DNA from 4 places in the Kineococcus haloalkalitolerans genome. Region 3 is predicted to be linked to each of the others. Evidence: riboswitches for the same ligand, from Rfam matches in the RefSeq annotation. Region 3 holds a riboswitch; each other region holds the start of a gene.
What was found. A riboswitch is a leader RNA that binds a small molecule or an ion and turns the genes downstream of it on or off. The one in region 3 is predicted to bind S-adenosylmethionine.
Positions count from the first base shown of each region.

Region 1: it holds a riboswitch for S-adenosylmethionine, as region 3 does, so the genes downstream of both, ACRYMY_RS10265 (ABC transporter substrate-binding protein) here and sfnG (dimethylsulfone monooxygenase SfnG) in region 3, are expected to answer to the same signal.
Region 2: it holds a riboswitch for S-adenosylmethionine, as region 3 does, so the genes downstream of both, ACRYMY_RS10740 (riboflavin kinase) here and sfnG (dimethylsulfone monooxygenase SfnG) in region 3, are expected to answer to the same signal.
Region 4: it holds a riboswitch for S-adenosylmethionine, as region 3 does, so the genes downstream of both, ACRYMY_RS02125 (putative leader peptide) here and sfnG (dimethylsulfone monooxygenase SfnG) in region 3, are expected to answer to the same signal.

Region 1 is NZ_JBJLSH010000021.1:63,830-67,313, reverse strand. Features, by position in the region: gene ACRYMY_RS10270 (Rne/Rng family ribonuclease) at 1-811, opposite strand, end outside; SAM riboswitch class I at 1,279-1,374, shown strand; gene ACRYMY_RS10265 (ABC transporter substrate-binding protein) at 1,576-2,994, shown strand; gene ACRYMY_RS10260 (carbohydrate ABC transporter permease) at 2,991-3,484, shown strand, end outside.
Region 2 is NZ_JBJLSH010000023.1:20,789-24,272, forward strand. Features, by position in the region: gene ACRYMY_RS10730 (VIT1/CCC1 transporter family protein) at 1-484, shown strand, start outside; gene ACRYMY_RS10735 (YitT family protein) at 613-1,257, shown strand; gene ACRYMY_RS10740 (riboflavin kinase) at 1,307-1,771, opposite strand; SAM riboswitch class IV at 1,801-1,912, opposite strand; gene ACRYMY_RS10745 (amylosucrase) at 1,968-3,484, shown strand, end outside.
Region 3 is NZ_JBJLSH010000087.1:26-3,509, forward strand. Features, by position in the region: partial or broken gene ACRYMY_RS19365 (alpha/beta fold hydrolase) at 1-936, opposite strand, end outside; gene ACRYMY_RS19370 (DUF3017 domain-containing protein) at 1,009-1,311, shown strand; SAM riboswitch class I at 1,329-1,410, shown strand; gene sfnG (dimethylsulfone monooxygenase SfnG) at 1,416-2,570, shown strand; gene idi (isopentenyl-diphosphate Delta-isomerase) at 2,615-3,181, shown strand; gene ACRYMY_RS19385 (lysylphosphatidylglycerol synthase transmembrane domain-containing protein) at 3,231-3,484, shown strand, end outside.
Region 4 is NZ_JBJLSH010000003.1:32,131-35,614, forward strand. Features, by position in the region: gene ACRYMY_RS02110 (FMN-dependent NADH-azoreductase) at 1-595, shown strand, start outside; gene ACRYMY_RS02115 (MarR family winged helix-turn-helix transcriptional regulator) at 618-929, opposite strand; gene ACRYMY_RS02120 (hypothetical protein) at 926-1,369, opposite strand; SAM riboswitch class I at 1,499-1,588, shown strand; gene ACRYMY_RS02125 (putative leader peptide) at 1,594-1,689, shown strand; gene ACRYMY_RS02130 (O-acetylhomoserine aminocarboxypropyltransferase/cysteine synthase family protein) at 1,735-3,120, shown strand; gene ACRYMY_RS02135 (LLM class flavin-dependent oxidoreductase) at 3,120-3,484, shown strand, end outside.

The DNA.
Region 1 (3,484 bases), on a different contig from region 3:
CGGCGCGACCGCGCTCGGCGCGGTCGTCGCGCTGCTGTGCCGGCTCACCGGCCGACCGCTGGGCGGCGGCCTCCTGCGCGGCGGGCCCCGGGACCGGCTCGGGCTCCGGGGGGGCCGGCGCCACGGCCGCGGCCGCAGCGGCAGCGGCCTCCTCGGCGGTGGCCTCCGCGGCGGGCTCCTGCGCGCTCCCGGGCGCCACCTCGGCGGGCTCGGCGGGCTCGGCGGGCTCGGCGGGCTCGGCGGCCACCTCCGCGGTGGGCTCGGGGGCGGCGGCGGCCCGCGTGGCGCGGCGGCGGCGCGGCCGCGCCGCTGCGACCGGCTCGGTCACGGGTTCAGCGGCCTGGTCGGCGACCGGGTCGGCGAGCTGGTCCGCGGTGGGCTCGGCGACCGGCTCGGCGACCGGCTCGGCGACCGGCTCGGCGACCGGCTCGGTGGCGGGTGCAGCCGCCGCGGTCTTGCGGGTGCGGCGGGTCCGGCGGGGCTTGATGGTCTCCGCGGGCACGTCACCCGGGTCCTGCGCGGCCGGCGACGGCGAGGCCGCGCGGGCCTCGGCGGGGACCTCCGCCGGGGTCTCAGCGGGGGTGTCAGCGGGGGTGTCAGCGGGGGTGTCAGCCCGCGGTGCGGGGGCGTCCGCGGGCGTCGGGTCCTCGGCGCGCACGGGCGGGCCGGCGGGCCGGCTGGCGGCGCGGCGCCGGCGCGCGGGTCGGGCCGGGGTCTGCTCGGGGCCGCCGGGCGCGGGGGCTGCGGCGGCGGCGCTCTCGCCCGCCGTCGTCGCAGCGCCGTCGGTGTTCTCGTCAGGGGTCGTCGTCACGGGTCTCCGTCGCCCGCGGCGGCCGCCACACCGGTGCCCCGCGACCGCCCGGGCGTCTCGTCGGGCTCGTCGGGCGGGATCGGTCCCGACCGACGGAAGTCCAGTCGTCCACCCCGGCGGTTCGCGGTCGGTCCGCGGCGGCCGCCGGTGCGTCGCCGGCGCTCGCCGCCCGTCCCGCGGGCCCGGGGCGCCGGCCGGGCCCTGGGGCCCCGGCGCGGCCCGGACTCCCCGGTGGGGCGTCGGTCACGTCGGCGGGCCGGGCGCCCGGTGTGAGGGGACGCACGACCACGTGCAGTGTCTCACAGCGCCCGCGAGGCGGTCCGGAGCTCGCGCCGCGCGCCCCGGCGCGCCGGGCGGGCCGGGGCGCGCGCCGGTCCAGGGGTCGCCGCGCGGACCGGGGACGACCGGTGGAACGGTCCAGCGCAGGTGCTCCCCGGGGACCCGCACGTCCGCTACGCTCCCCCGCACACCCATCCAGAGTGGCCGAGAGACCTGGCTCGACGACGCCACAGCAACCACCGCGGGCTCCCCGCGGCAGGTGCTCCCGCCAGGGACGATGGAGGCAGCAGTGCGCCCTGGAGCCCCGTCCGCCCGCACCGGCCTGGTGCGGCGGCTGCACGTCGACCTCGCCCGCACGAGCTCGGCGACCTGTCGGCCGCCGGCGGCCTGACCCCCGGCCGCACCGGCCACCTCCCGGGCCCTCCCGCGCCCGATCCCCACCTCCCGCACGGACGCACGCGTCCGCGACCCCCCGGAGACCACGCATGCCCTCGCCCGCGTCCCAGCAGCCCCACCCGTCTCACGCGTCCCCCCTGTCCCACCGCGCGCGGTCCCTCGACGCCCTCCTGCGCGCCCGCACCTCCCGCCGCCGCCTGCTCGGCGGCGCCCTCGGCCTCGGCGGCCTGGCCGCGACCGGCTCCCTGAGCGCCTGCGGCGGCGCCTCGAGCAGCAGCGCCCTGGCCGCCGAGCCCGCTGCCGACCTGCGCGGTGCGACGATCAAGCTGATGGTCAACCAGCCGCACCGGCTGGCCTTCACCGAACTGCTCGGCCCGGCCTTCGCCGAGGAGTTCGGCGGCACGCTGGACGTGACGGCGGTCCCCTACGACCAGCTGACGAGCCAGCAGGTCCTCGACGTGCAGGGCGGCGCCGGCGAGTTCGACGTCTTCGACTACTTCTACTTCGGCCTGGGCGACCTCGTGGAGGCCGAGGCGCTGGTCGACCTGACGGACTGGATCGGCGCCAACGACGACATCGCCGCCGACGACTTCCTGCCGGCGGTCCACGACCCGTACACGCTGCTCGACGGGCGCCGGTACGGCCTGCCGTTCGACGGCGACACGCACGTCCTCTACTACAACGCCGAGGTGTTCGAGCGGTACGGCGTCGCGCCGCCGGCCACGTGGGACGAGTACGACGAGGCCGCCGCGAAGATCACCCGCGACTCCGGCGGCAGCGTCCACGGCGCCGTCGTGCAGGCGCAGCAGGTGCCGATGATCCTCGGCTGCTCCTTCGTCAACCGCCTGGCCGGCTACGGCGGCACGCTCGTGGACGACTCCGGCCGCCCGACCCTGACGAGCGAGGCGGCGGTGGCCGCGCTGCAGCACCTCGTGGACGTGCAGCCGCACGCGCTGCCCACCCCGCTGCAGACGGGCTTCGACCAGGCCAACTCCGCCTTCCTGGCCGGGCAGGGCGCCATGATCGACACCTGGACCGACCTGGGCCTGAAGGCGCAGGACCCGGAGAGCTCGCAGGTGGTCGACAAGTGGGGGGTCGTCACCCTGCCGGTGGGCGGGTCGAACACGACGCCCCGCACCGCGCTGGAGGCCGGCTTCGGCCTCGGGGTGTCGACGGGGTCGGGGCAGCCGGAGGTCGCCGCGGCGTTCGTGAAGTGGGCGACGGACCGCGAGCGCAACTTCCTGCTGGCCTCCACCGCCGGGTCGGGCATCGACCCGGCCCGCACGAGCGTGCTGGAGTCGCCGGAGTACGCCGCGGCGGCCGGCGCCGCGACCGACGTCATCCGCGAGGGCCTGACCAGCGACGCGCTGGCCTGGCCGCGGCGGGCGGGGGCGCCGAAGCTGCTGCAGGACCTCGTCGACCAGCTCGCGCTGGCGATGCAGGGCAGCCAGGACGTCGAGACGGCGCTGGGCACCGCGCAGGACACCTGGGAGCGCGAGCTCGGATGAGCAGCGGCCTCGACGTCCGCCGCGTCCCGCGCCAGGGGCGCCGCGCGGTCACCGGTGGCGGCGCCCCGCCGCGCGCGGTGCCGGGGCGGCACCGTCCCGGCCACGTGCCGGGCTGGCTGGCCGCGCCCAGCCTGCTGGGACTGCTCGTCATGCTCGCCTACCCGACGGTGTTCGTGGTCCTGCTGGCGTTCTCCGACTCCTCGCTGGCGCGTCCGCTGCGCGGCTCCACCGGCGTCGCCAACTTCGTGGAGGCGTGGCAGTCGGTCGCGTTCGCCGGGTCGCTGGTGCGCTCGGTCGTGTTCGCGGTGGCGGCGTCGCTGGGGACCACCGCGCTGGGCACCGCGCTGGCGCTGCTGCTGCACGCGCGCGGCACGCGGTTCGGGGTCGTGGGCACGGTGCTGCTGCTGCCCCTGGTGACCCCGCCGGTGATGGTGGGCGTGGCGTGGAAGCTCATGCTCGCCCCCGTCGGCGGCGCGTTCGGCGGGGTGTT
Region 2 (3,484 bases), on a different contig from region 3:
CAGCACCCAGCGCGACACGCAGTCCGCGCTGCTGGCGCGCGAGCGGCGCGAGCTGGCCGAGCTGCCGGACGAGGAGCTCGACGAGCTGACCGCGATCTACACCGCCAAGGGGCTCTCGCCGGCGCTGGCGCGGCAGGTCGCCCGCGAGCTGACCGCGCACGACGCCCTCGGTGCGCACGCCGAGGCGGAGCTCGGCCTGGACCCGCAGGAGGTCGTGCGCCCCTGGCAGGCCGCGGGGGCGTCGGTGCTGGCGTTCACCCTCGGCGCGGCGCTGCCCCTGCTCGCCGTGCTGCTGCCCCCGGACGCGGCGCGGGCACCGGCCTGCTCCGCCGCGGTCCTGCTCGCGCTCGCCGTCACCGGCCTCGTCAGCGCCCGCCTCGGCGGCGCCGACCCGCGCCGGGCCGTGCTGCGCACCACCGGCGGGGGAGCCGTCGCCATGCTCGTCACCTACGGGACCGGCTCGCTGCTCGGCACCGCCCTCTGACGCCCGCTGGGCCCTGCGGGGTGGGTCCGGTGGGCACTCTGCCGCTGGAACGACGTCCTGCTGGACGATCTGCCCGTCCGGACCAGTCCCGCTTGCGCACCGGTACCCGGCGTCGCGACGCTGCGCGGGTGACGACGACCGGACCGGCCGCGACCCGGCCACCCACCGCGGCGGCCGCGCCGCTGCCCCACTCCCGCGCCGAGGACGTGGCGGGCCTGCTCGTCGGGACCTTCCTGGCCTCCCTGGGGCTGCACCTGCTGCACGCGGCCTCGGCCGTCACCGGCGGCACCGCCGGGCTCGCCCTGCTCCTCGGCTACGCGGCCGGTCTGCCCTTCGGCGTCCTGTTCCCGCTGGTGAACCTGCCGTTCGTCGTGCTCGCCGTGCGGGTCAAGGGCTGGGCCTTCACGCTGCGCTCTGCGCTCGCCGTCGCGGCGGTGTCCCTGCTCAGCCCCCTGCAGGCGGCCTGCCTGCCGGACCTGCGGATCGACCCCGTCTACGCGGTGCTGGCCGGCAACCTCGTGGCCGGCACGGGGCTGCTCGTGCTGTTCCGCCACCGCGCCAGCCTCGGCGGGTTCGGCGTCCTGGCGCTGGTGCTGCAGGAACGGCTCGGCTGGCGGGCCGGCTACGTGCAGATGGTGCTGGACGTCGCCGTGGTCACCGCGTCCGTGGCGGTCGTCGGCCCGGCGGTGGCCGCGCTGTCGGCCGCGGGCGCGGTCGTGCTCAACCTCGTGCTGGCGATGAACCACCGCCCGGGCCGCTACACGGGCAGCTGACCCGGTCGGTGCACGGGCAGTCGACCCCGGTCGGGGAGCGGGTGCGCCCTCAGCCGCCCAGGCCGGCCCGCAGCGCCCACGCGCGGGTGGCGGCCACGTCCAGGCGCAGCTGCTCCACGAGCTCGCTGGAGCCGGCGTAGCGGCGCTGCGGGCGCAGCCGCTCGTGCAGGCGCACCAGCACGGTGCGCTCGTACAGGTCGCCGTCGAAGTCGAGCAGGTGCGCCTCCAGCAGCCGCTGCCCGTCCCGGCCGTAGTAGGTCGGGCGGTGGCCCACCGACACGGCGGCCACGTGCACCGGCCCGCCGGTAGCCGGGTCCACCTGCACCGTGCCGGCCCACACGCCGTCGCGCAGCCCGTGCTCGGGCACCGCGACGTTCGCCGTCGGGAACCCCAGCAGCCGCCCGCGCTCGTCGCCGTGCTCGACCACGCCCTCCACGTGCAGCAGGGCGGGCGCGTCGCGCAGGCGGTGCTGCGCCGGCAGGCGGGTGGTCAGGGCGCTGGGGCGTTCGGGCACGAGGACCTGCTTCCGGGCCGGGCTCCGCGGAGCCGCGCTTGCCGGGCGCCCACCGCCCGGCCGGGTCGTCACCTGGAGCACCCCACCGCGGTGGAGGGTTGCCGGGCAGCCAGCCAGGGCTTCACGCTGCCGCTCTTGACCTGCGGTCACGGTAGGAAGGGGTCCTGGACGTGTCAACAGCAGCGCGGGGGGACGGATGACCGGGACGACGACGACCGGCGGTGCGGGCGGCGCGCCGTGGGAGGTGCCCGCCGGGCTGCTGGACGGGCTGCTGGACGGGCTGCCGCCCGCGCGCCGCGAGGTGTTCGCCCTGCGGGTGGAGCGCTGGTGGGAGGACCTGCGCAGCGGCCTGGCCGGTCTGCACGCGCCGGACGTCGCCGACGACCTGGCGGCCCGGCTGCTGCGCCTGGCCGCCGGGGCGTGCGCCCGCCGGCCCGACGACCTGCACCGCCTGGACCAGGCCCGCACCCTGCGCCCCGACTGGTTCCAGTCCCCGCGCGCCGTCGGGTACGCCGCCTACACCGAGCGGTTCGCGGGCACCCTGGCCGGCGTGGCCGGCCGGCTGGACCACCTCGAGGACCTCGGGGTCACCTACCTGCACCTCATGCCCCTGCTGCGCCCGCGCGAGGGCGACAGCGACGGCGGCTACGCCGTGGCCGACTACCGCGCCGTGCGCGAGGACCTGGGCGACGTGGAGGACCTGCGCGAGCTGGCCACCGCCCTGCGCGCGCGCGGCACCAGCCTCGTCCTGGACCTCGTGCTCAACCACGTCGCCCGCGAGCACGAGTGGGCCCGCGCGGCGCGCGCCGGCGACGAGCGCTACCGCCGCTACTTCCACGTCTTCGACGACCGGACCCTGCCTGACGCCCACGAGCGCACGCTGCCGGAGGTGTTCCCCGACTTCGCCCCCGGGAGCTTCACCTTCGACGACGAGCTCGGCGGCTGGGTGTGGACGACGTTCAACTCCTTCCAGTGGGACCTGGACTGGTCGAACCCCGAGGTCCTCGCCGAGTTCGCCTCGATCGTGCTGTTCCTGGCCGAGCTCGGGGTGGAGGTGCTGCGCCTGGACGCGGTGGCGTTCCTGTGGAAGCGGATGGGCACGAACTGCCAGAACCAGCCCGAGGTGCACTCCGTGGTGCAGGTGCTGCGCGCGCTGACCCGCATCGCCTGCCCCGCGGTGCTGCTGAAGGCCGAGGCGATCGTCGCGCCCGACGACCTGGTCCACTACCTCGGCCGCGGCCGCCACCACGGCCGCGTCAGCGACCTGGCGTACCACAACACGCTCATGGTGCAGGTGTGGTCGTCGCTGGCCGCGCAGGACGTGCGGCTGGCCGCGCAGGCGCTGCGGGCGCTGCCCACCGTGCCGACGACGACCGCGTGGATCACGTACGCGCGCTGCCACGACGACATCGGCTGGGCCGTCTCCGACGCCGACGCCGCGGCGGTCGGGCTCGACGGGCACGCCCACCGCTCGTTCCTGTCCGACTGGTACTCCGGCGCCTTCGAGGGGTCCACCGCGCGCGGCCTGGTGTTCCAGGAGAACCCGGCGACGGGGGACCGGCGGATCAGCGGCACGTGCGCGGACCTGGTGGGGCTGACCGCGGCCCGCGAGGCGCTGGCCGCCGGGACGGGGGACCCGCGGGTGCACGCGGAGCTGGAGGCGGAGGTGGACGCGGCGCTGGCCCGGCACCTGCTGGCCCACGCCGTCGTCTT
Region 3 (3,484 bases):
CCCGCCTCGGCCGTGCGCGCGGGGGGCGGGCGGGGGCGGGCGCCCCCCCCCCCCCCCCCCCCCGCGCAGCACCTCCTCGGCGACCACGCCCGCGTGCCGCTCGGGCAGCCAGTGCCCGCCGTCCACCGAGCGGTGCCGGTAGGCCCCGCGCACGTGCGCGCCCGTCCCGGCGACCGCGGAGCGGGCGAAGAACGGGTCGCGCGCGCCGGAGACGAACGTCACGGGCACCTCGGCGGGCACCGGGCCGGTCGGCCGGCCCGCCCACGGCAGCGCCCGGTACCAGCCCAGCCACGTCGTCAGCGCCCCCGGCTCGGCCGCGCGCACCGCGTACCGCTCCGCGTGCGCCGGCGGCAGCCCCGTGGCCTCCAGCCGCCGCCGCAGCCGCTGCCCGCCCAGCAGCGCCTCCGGCACGCGCGGCAGCTGGAAGAACCCCACGTACGACGAGCGCGCCACCTGCGCGGGGCTGCGGCCCGGCAGGCCCGCCGGGTGCGGCGTGGACACCGCCGTCAGCGACGCCACCCGGTCCGGGTGGTGGGCCGCCACCCGCCAGGCGACCGCCCCTCCCCAGTCGTGCCCGACCAGGTGGCAGCGGCGCGCGCCCACCGCGTCCAGCAGCGCCAGGACGTCGGCGACCAGCTCGTCCAGCGCGTAGGCGCGCCGGCCCGGCGGGCGCGCGCCGGGGGAGTACCCGCGCTGGTCCGGGCGCAGCACCCGCAGCCCGTGCGGCACGAGCAGCCCGGCCACCTCCGTCCACGACGTGCGGTCGGCGGGGAAGCCGTGCAGGCACACCACCGGCTCGTGGCCGGGCCCGCTCGCGGGTCCGGCCGCCGGCCCTCCCACCGGTCCCGAGTCGTCCACGTCGAAGACCAGCCGCCCGGCCGCGCCCGTGCGCTCGTACCGCTCCAGCCGGCCGTCCCCGGCGCCCCGCCCGCTCACCCGACCACCCTCGCCCGCGGCCGCCGGGCGCGCACCCGGGCCCGCGCGCGCCCGGCTCGGTAGGGTCGCGCCGTGCCGCAGCGGACCCCACAGACCGCCGCCGCGGGCACCCCCCGGCGCCCCGGCGCCGCCGTGCTGGGCGCCCTCGTCGCCGGTGCCGCCCTCGCGCTGCTCGTGACCGTCGTCGCCGGCGCCACCGCCGGCGGGATCGTCCTGGCCGCCGACCTGGCCCTGGCCGCCGTCCTGCGCCTGGTCCTGCCCGTGCGGGTCGCCGGGGCGCTGGCCGTGCGCTCGCGCGCCGTGGACGTCGCCGTCCTGCTGGTCCTGGCCGCCGGCTGCGCCGGGCTCGCCTGGTTGCTCCCGTACGCCCGCTGACGCGGGTACGCTCTCCGGGACCATCCAGAGCGACCGAGAGACCTGGCTCGTCGACGTCGCAGCAACCCCGTGGGGTGCTACCGCCAGGACCGATGGGAGTGAGCATGTCCGTCAGCCCTGCCCCCGCGCCCGTGAAGTTCGCGTACTGGGTGCCCAACGTCTCCGGCGGCCTCGTCGTCTCCACGATCGAGCAGCGCACCAGCCACGACCCCGCCTACAACGTCGAGGTCGCCCGCGCCGCCGAGCGCGCCGGGTTCGAGTACGCCCTCACCCAGGTGCGCTACCTCGCCTCCTACGGCGCCGACGCCCAGCACGAATCCACCTCCTTCTCCCTGGCGCTGCTGCTGGCCACCCAGCGGCTGAAGGTCATCGCGGCCGTGCACCCGTACTTCTGGCACCCCGGCGTGCTCGCCAAGTTCGCCGCCACCGCCCAGGACCTCACCGGCGGCCGTCTGGCCCTGAACGTCGTCTCCGGCTGGTTCAAGGACGAGGCCGTGCAGCTCGGCGTCGACTGGCCCGAGCACGACGAGCGCTACCGGCAGTCCGAGGAGTTCATCCGCCTGCTGCGCGGGGTGTGGTCGCAGGACGGCTACTCGCAGCAGGGGGACTACTTCTCCGCCCGCGACATCACCTTCCGCCCGCAGCCGGCCGTGCAGCCGGAGCTGTTCCAGGGCGGCAACTCCACCGCCGCGCAGGCCATGGCCGGGCGGGTCAGCGACTGGTACTTCATGAACGGCAAGTCCGTCGCCGGCGCCGCGGAGCAGGTGCGCGACGTGCGGGCGCAGGCGGCCCTGGCCGGCCGCTCGATCCGCTTCGGGCTCAACGGCTTCGCCGTCGTCCGCGACACCCGCGAGGAGGCCGTCGCCGTCCTGGAGGAGATCGTCGACAAGGCCGACGCCACCAAGGTGGAGGGCTTCCGCGCCGCCGTGCAGGAGGCCGGCAACGCCACGCGGGACCGCAAGGGCATGTGGGCGGACAGCGAGTTCCGCGACCTCGTGCAGTACAACGACGGCTTCCGCACCGGCCTCGTCGGCACCCCCGACGAGGTCGCCCGCCGCGTCCTGGCCTACCGCCTCGTCGGCGTCGACCTGCTCCTGCTGGGGTTCCTGCACGTGCGCGAGGACGTCGAGGCGTGGGGCGAGCTCGTCGTCCCCCGCGTGCGCGAGCTCGAGCAGCGCCTCGTCGACGGCGAGGACCTGCAGCTGGGCGCCGAGCTGGACGAGGCCGTGCGCACGGCCACCGAGCCGGTCCCCGCCTGAGCGCCTCCTCGCGCGGACGGCGCCGCGCCACGTACGGTGCCCCGGTGAGCGCGACCACCGGGACCACCGACGTGGCGGGCACCGCCGCCGCCGAGCTCGTCGTCCTCCTCGCCGAGGACGGCACGCCGTGCGGCACCGCCCCCAAGGCGGAGGTCCACCACGCCGACACCCCCCTGCACCTGGCGTTCTCCTGCTGGGTGCTCGACGGGGCCGGCCGCACGCTGCTCACCCGGCGCGCCGACGCCAAGAAGACCTGGCCCGGGGTGTGGACGAACTCCTTCTGCGGCCACCCCGGCCCCGGGGAGAGCCCCGCCGAGGCGGTGCTGCGCCGCGCCGGGGACGAGCTGGGCGCCGACGTCACCGGCGTGGCCGCCGCCCTGCCCGACTTCCGCTACCGCGCCGTCATGGCCGACGGGACGGTGGAGAACGAGGTGTGCCCCGTCTTCACCGCCGCCCTGGCCGACCCCGGCTCGCCGCTGGCGCCCTCCCCGCTGGAGGTCGGCGACTGGCGCTGGGTCGACGTCGACGAGCTGCGCGCGCAGGTCGCCCGCGACCCGCGCCCGTTCAGCCCGTGGATGCTGCTGCAGCTGCCGCAGCTGCGCCTGCCGTGACGGCGCGCCCCGCCCGCCCGGTCCCGCCCGCACCACCCGCCCGCACCCGGTGACGCGCCGCCGCCTGGCCACGGCCGCCGGGCGCCTGCTGCTCCTCGCCGTCACCGTCGCGGCCGTCGTCGTCCTGGCCCGCACCGTCGACGGCGCCGACCTGGCGCGGCGGCTGCGCGAGGCCGACCCCCGCTGGGTGGCCGCCGCTGCCCTCGCCTCGGTGGTGCCGATCGCCGGCAACGTCGCCTCGATGACGGCGCTGACGCCCGTGCGCCTGCCCGTCGGCTGGACGACGCTGGTGTGGCTGGCCAC
Region 4 (3,484 bases), on a different contig from region 3:
GACCTCCTCGCGCTCGCGGGCGCTGACCGCCGAGTTCGCGCGCGCCTGGGCGGCGCGCGGCGAGGGGTTCACGACGACGTACCGGGACCTGCACCGCGACCCGCTGCCGCACCTGGCGGACTCCGAGCTGCACTGGACGCCGGCGGACCGCCGGCCGGGCGCGCAGGTGCCCGCGGACGCCGAGGCGCTGCAGCGCACGATCGTCGACGAGCTGCTGGCCGCGGACGTCCTGCTGGTGGGGGCGCCGCTGTACAACTACACGGTCCCCTCGACGCTGAAGGTGTGGCTGGACAACGTCCACGTGCCGGGCCTGCTGACGGGTGCCGGCACGCAGCCGCTGGCGGGTCGCAAGGCCGTGGTGGTCAGCAGCCGCGGCGCCGTCTACGACGCGGGCACGCCCACCGAGACGTGGGACCACGGCGTGCCCGTCCTGCGGATCATCCTGGGCGAGGCGTTCGGGATGGACGTGGAGGTGGTGCAGACCAGCATCACGCTGGCCCACCGCGTGCCGGACCTGGCCGTGCACGCCGAGCGCAGCGACGCGGAGCTCGCGGCGGCCCGCGAGCGCCTGGCGGAGCTGGGCGCGACCCTCTGACGCCGCGCCCGGGCCGCCCGGGTCAGCGGGGTTCGGCGGGGACGTCCACCGCGCTCGCGGCGACGATCTCCTGCAGCGCGGCGACGTGGTCGCGGTAGGCCCGCTGCCCCCGGCGGGTCAGCGACAGCCACACCCGCCGGGAGTCGCCGCCGTGGCGGCCCTGGCTGACGTAGCCGGCCTCGACGAGGGCGGCGACCTGCTTGCTCAGCGCCGACGGGCTGAGGTCGAGGTGCTCCTTGACCACGGACAGCTCCAGGGTGGTGCCGGCCGCGAGCAGGGCGCAGATGCGCAGGCGGTGCGCCGGGTGGATGACCGGGTCCAGCGCCGGGCTCACGCGGTCCGCCGGGGGCTGCCGGTGGAGCGGCGGTGCACCACGCCCGCGGCGAGGTAGCCGACGGTGGCCGCGACGGCGAGGGCGAGGACGGGCCAGGCGGCGGTGGTGACCTCGGCGACGAGGAGGGCGGCCAGGGCGCAGAGGCCGGACGCGGCGACGAGGGCGATGAACAGCCGGCTGGTGGGCAGGGTCCACGGGGTGCCCATCCGGTACCCGGCGGTCGTGTTGACCCCCACGATCGTGAAGCAGACGGCGGTGAAGACGAGGTTGCGGTCCTCCTGGAGCAGGGCGGTCGACGCCAGCGCGCCGAGCAGCAGCGCGTTGACGGGGTAGATCCAGGTGGGCCACGGGGTGTCGCGCACGGCGCGCTGGGCCTGCTGGACGTCGGCCAGGGCAGCGCGGGCCTCGGCGGCGTCGGGGGTGCGGTCGATGCTTTCCATGTCGGCAACCATCGCAGATGTTTTCCGCGATGGCAACCGTTGAGCAGGTGGAAACAGTCCGTCCCGCGCGTCCGGGTGAGTCCGCGTGAAGCGGTTGACAAGCCCTCGCGCGGCGTCGTCTCCTGGACGCACCCATCCAGAGCGGCCGAGAGACTTGGCTCGACGACGCCGCAGCAACCGCCCCCCGGGGACCGGTGCTTCCGCCAAGACCGATGGAGGACACCGTGGAGAGCACCACGACCCCGACCACCGGCGCGCCCCTGACGCGGCGGCGGCACGTCGACCTCGTGCGCACGGCCGGCGGGACCTGTCGGGCCTGACCAGGCCCCCGTCCCGTCCCGCTGCGCACCCCCGAGAGGTCCCTCGTGCCCACCACCCCCGTCGACCCCGCGCGCCCGTGGGGCTTCGCCACCGAGCAGGTCCACGCCGGCGCCGAACCGGACGACGTCCACGGCGCCCGGATCCCGCCCGTGCACCTGACCGCCGGTTTCGTCTTCCGCGACTTCGAGGACGCCCGCGCCCGCTTCGCCGGCGACGACGACGGCTACGTCTACTCGCGCCTGGCCAACCCGACCCTGACCGCCGTCGAGCGGCGGGTCGCCCGCCTGGAGGGCGGGCGCGACGCGCTGCTCGTCGGCAGCGGCCAGGCCGCCGTGACCGTCGCCCTGCTGGGCCTGCTCGGCGCCGGCGACCACCTGCTGTCCGCGGCCAGCGTCTACGAGGGCTCGCGCGGGCTGTTCCGCGAGAACTTCGCGCGGATGGGCGTCGCGGTGGACTTCGTGCCCACCGGCGCCGACGGCGGCACCGACCTCGACGCGTGGCGCCGGCTGCTGCGGCCCACGACGCGCGCGGTGTTCCTGGAGTCGATCCCCAACCCCAAGAACGACGTGCCCGACCTGCGGGCGGTGGCCGACCTGGCCCACGAGCGCGGCGTGCCCGTCGTCGTCGACAACACCCTGGCCACCCCGTACCTGCTGCGCCCGCTGGAGCACGGCGCGGACGTCGTCGTCCACTCGGCCAGCAAGTTCCTCGCCGGGCACGGCGCCGCCCTCGGCGGCGTCGTCGTGGTGGGGGAGGGCTTCGACTGGGCGGCCGGCGGGCGCTACCCGCACCTGGTCGACCGCTCGTCCGGGCCCAGCTGGACCGACCGGTACGGCCCGCGCGCCTACGCCGAGCACGCGCGCCAGGTCGTCGCCGCCCGGCTCGGGCCGACGCTCTCGCCCGTCAACGCGTTCCTGCTGCAGCAGGGCCTGGAGACGCTGTCGCTGCGGGTGTCCCGGCACGTCGCCACCGCGCTGACCCTGGCGCGCTGGCTGGAGCAGCAGCCGGAGGTCGTCGCCGTCGACCACGCCGGACTGGCCTCCAGCCCCTCGCACGCGCTCGCGCAGCGGTACCTGCCGCGCGGCGCCGGGTCGGTGTTCTCGGTGACGGTGGCCGGCGGGGAGGACGGTGCCCGCGCCTTCGTCGACGCCGTGCGGCTGTTCACCCGCATGTCGCACCTCGGGGACGTGCGCTCCCTCGTGCTGCACCCGGCCTCGACCTCGCACGCGCACCGCAGCCCGGCCGAGCGCGCGGCCGCGGGCATCTGGCCGGGCCTGCTGCGCCTGTCGATCGGGCTGGAGGAACCGGAGGACCTGCTGGCCGACCTGCGCCTGGCCCTGGACGCCGTGCGCGACGCGGTGGCCGAGGCAGCGGCGCCGAGGCCGGTGGGCGCCGCGGTGCCCGCCCTCGTGGCGGCGGGGGTCCTCTGATGGCGCGGCTGCAGCACCTCGGCTGGTTCTTCTCCCGCGGCTTCGGCCCCCAGGGCTGGGGCCACCCCCACCACGGCTGGGGCGACGACTGGACGCGGCCGGACCTGTACGTGCGGGCCGTGCAGGAGCTGGAGCAGGCCGGGCTGGACCTCGTCGTGTGCGAGGACGCCGTCTCGCTGGGCGACCCGCGCACGCTGGACCTGCGGGTGCGCGCCGCCTACGGCGGGCCCAAGCACGACCCGCTGCTGCTGGCGCCGTACCTGTTCGCCGCGACCCGGCACATCGGCGTCGTGCCGACGGTCAACGCGGGCATCACCCCGCCGTACCTGGCGGCCCGGCAGGCCGCCACCCTGCAGCACCTGTC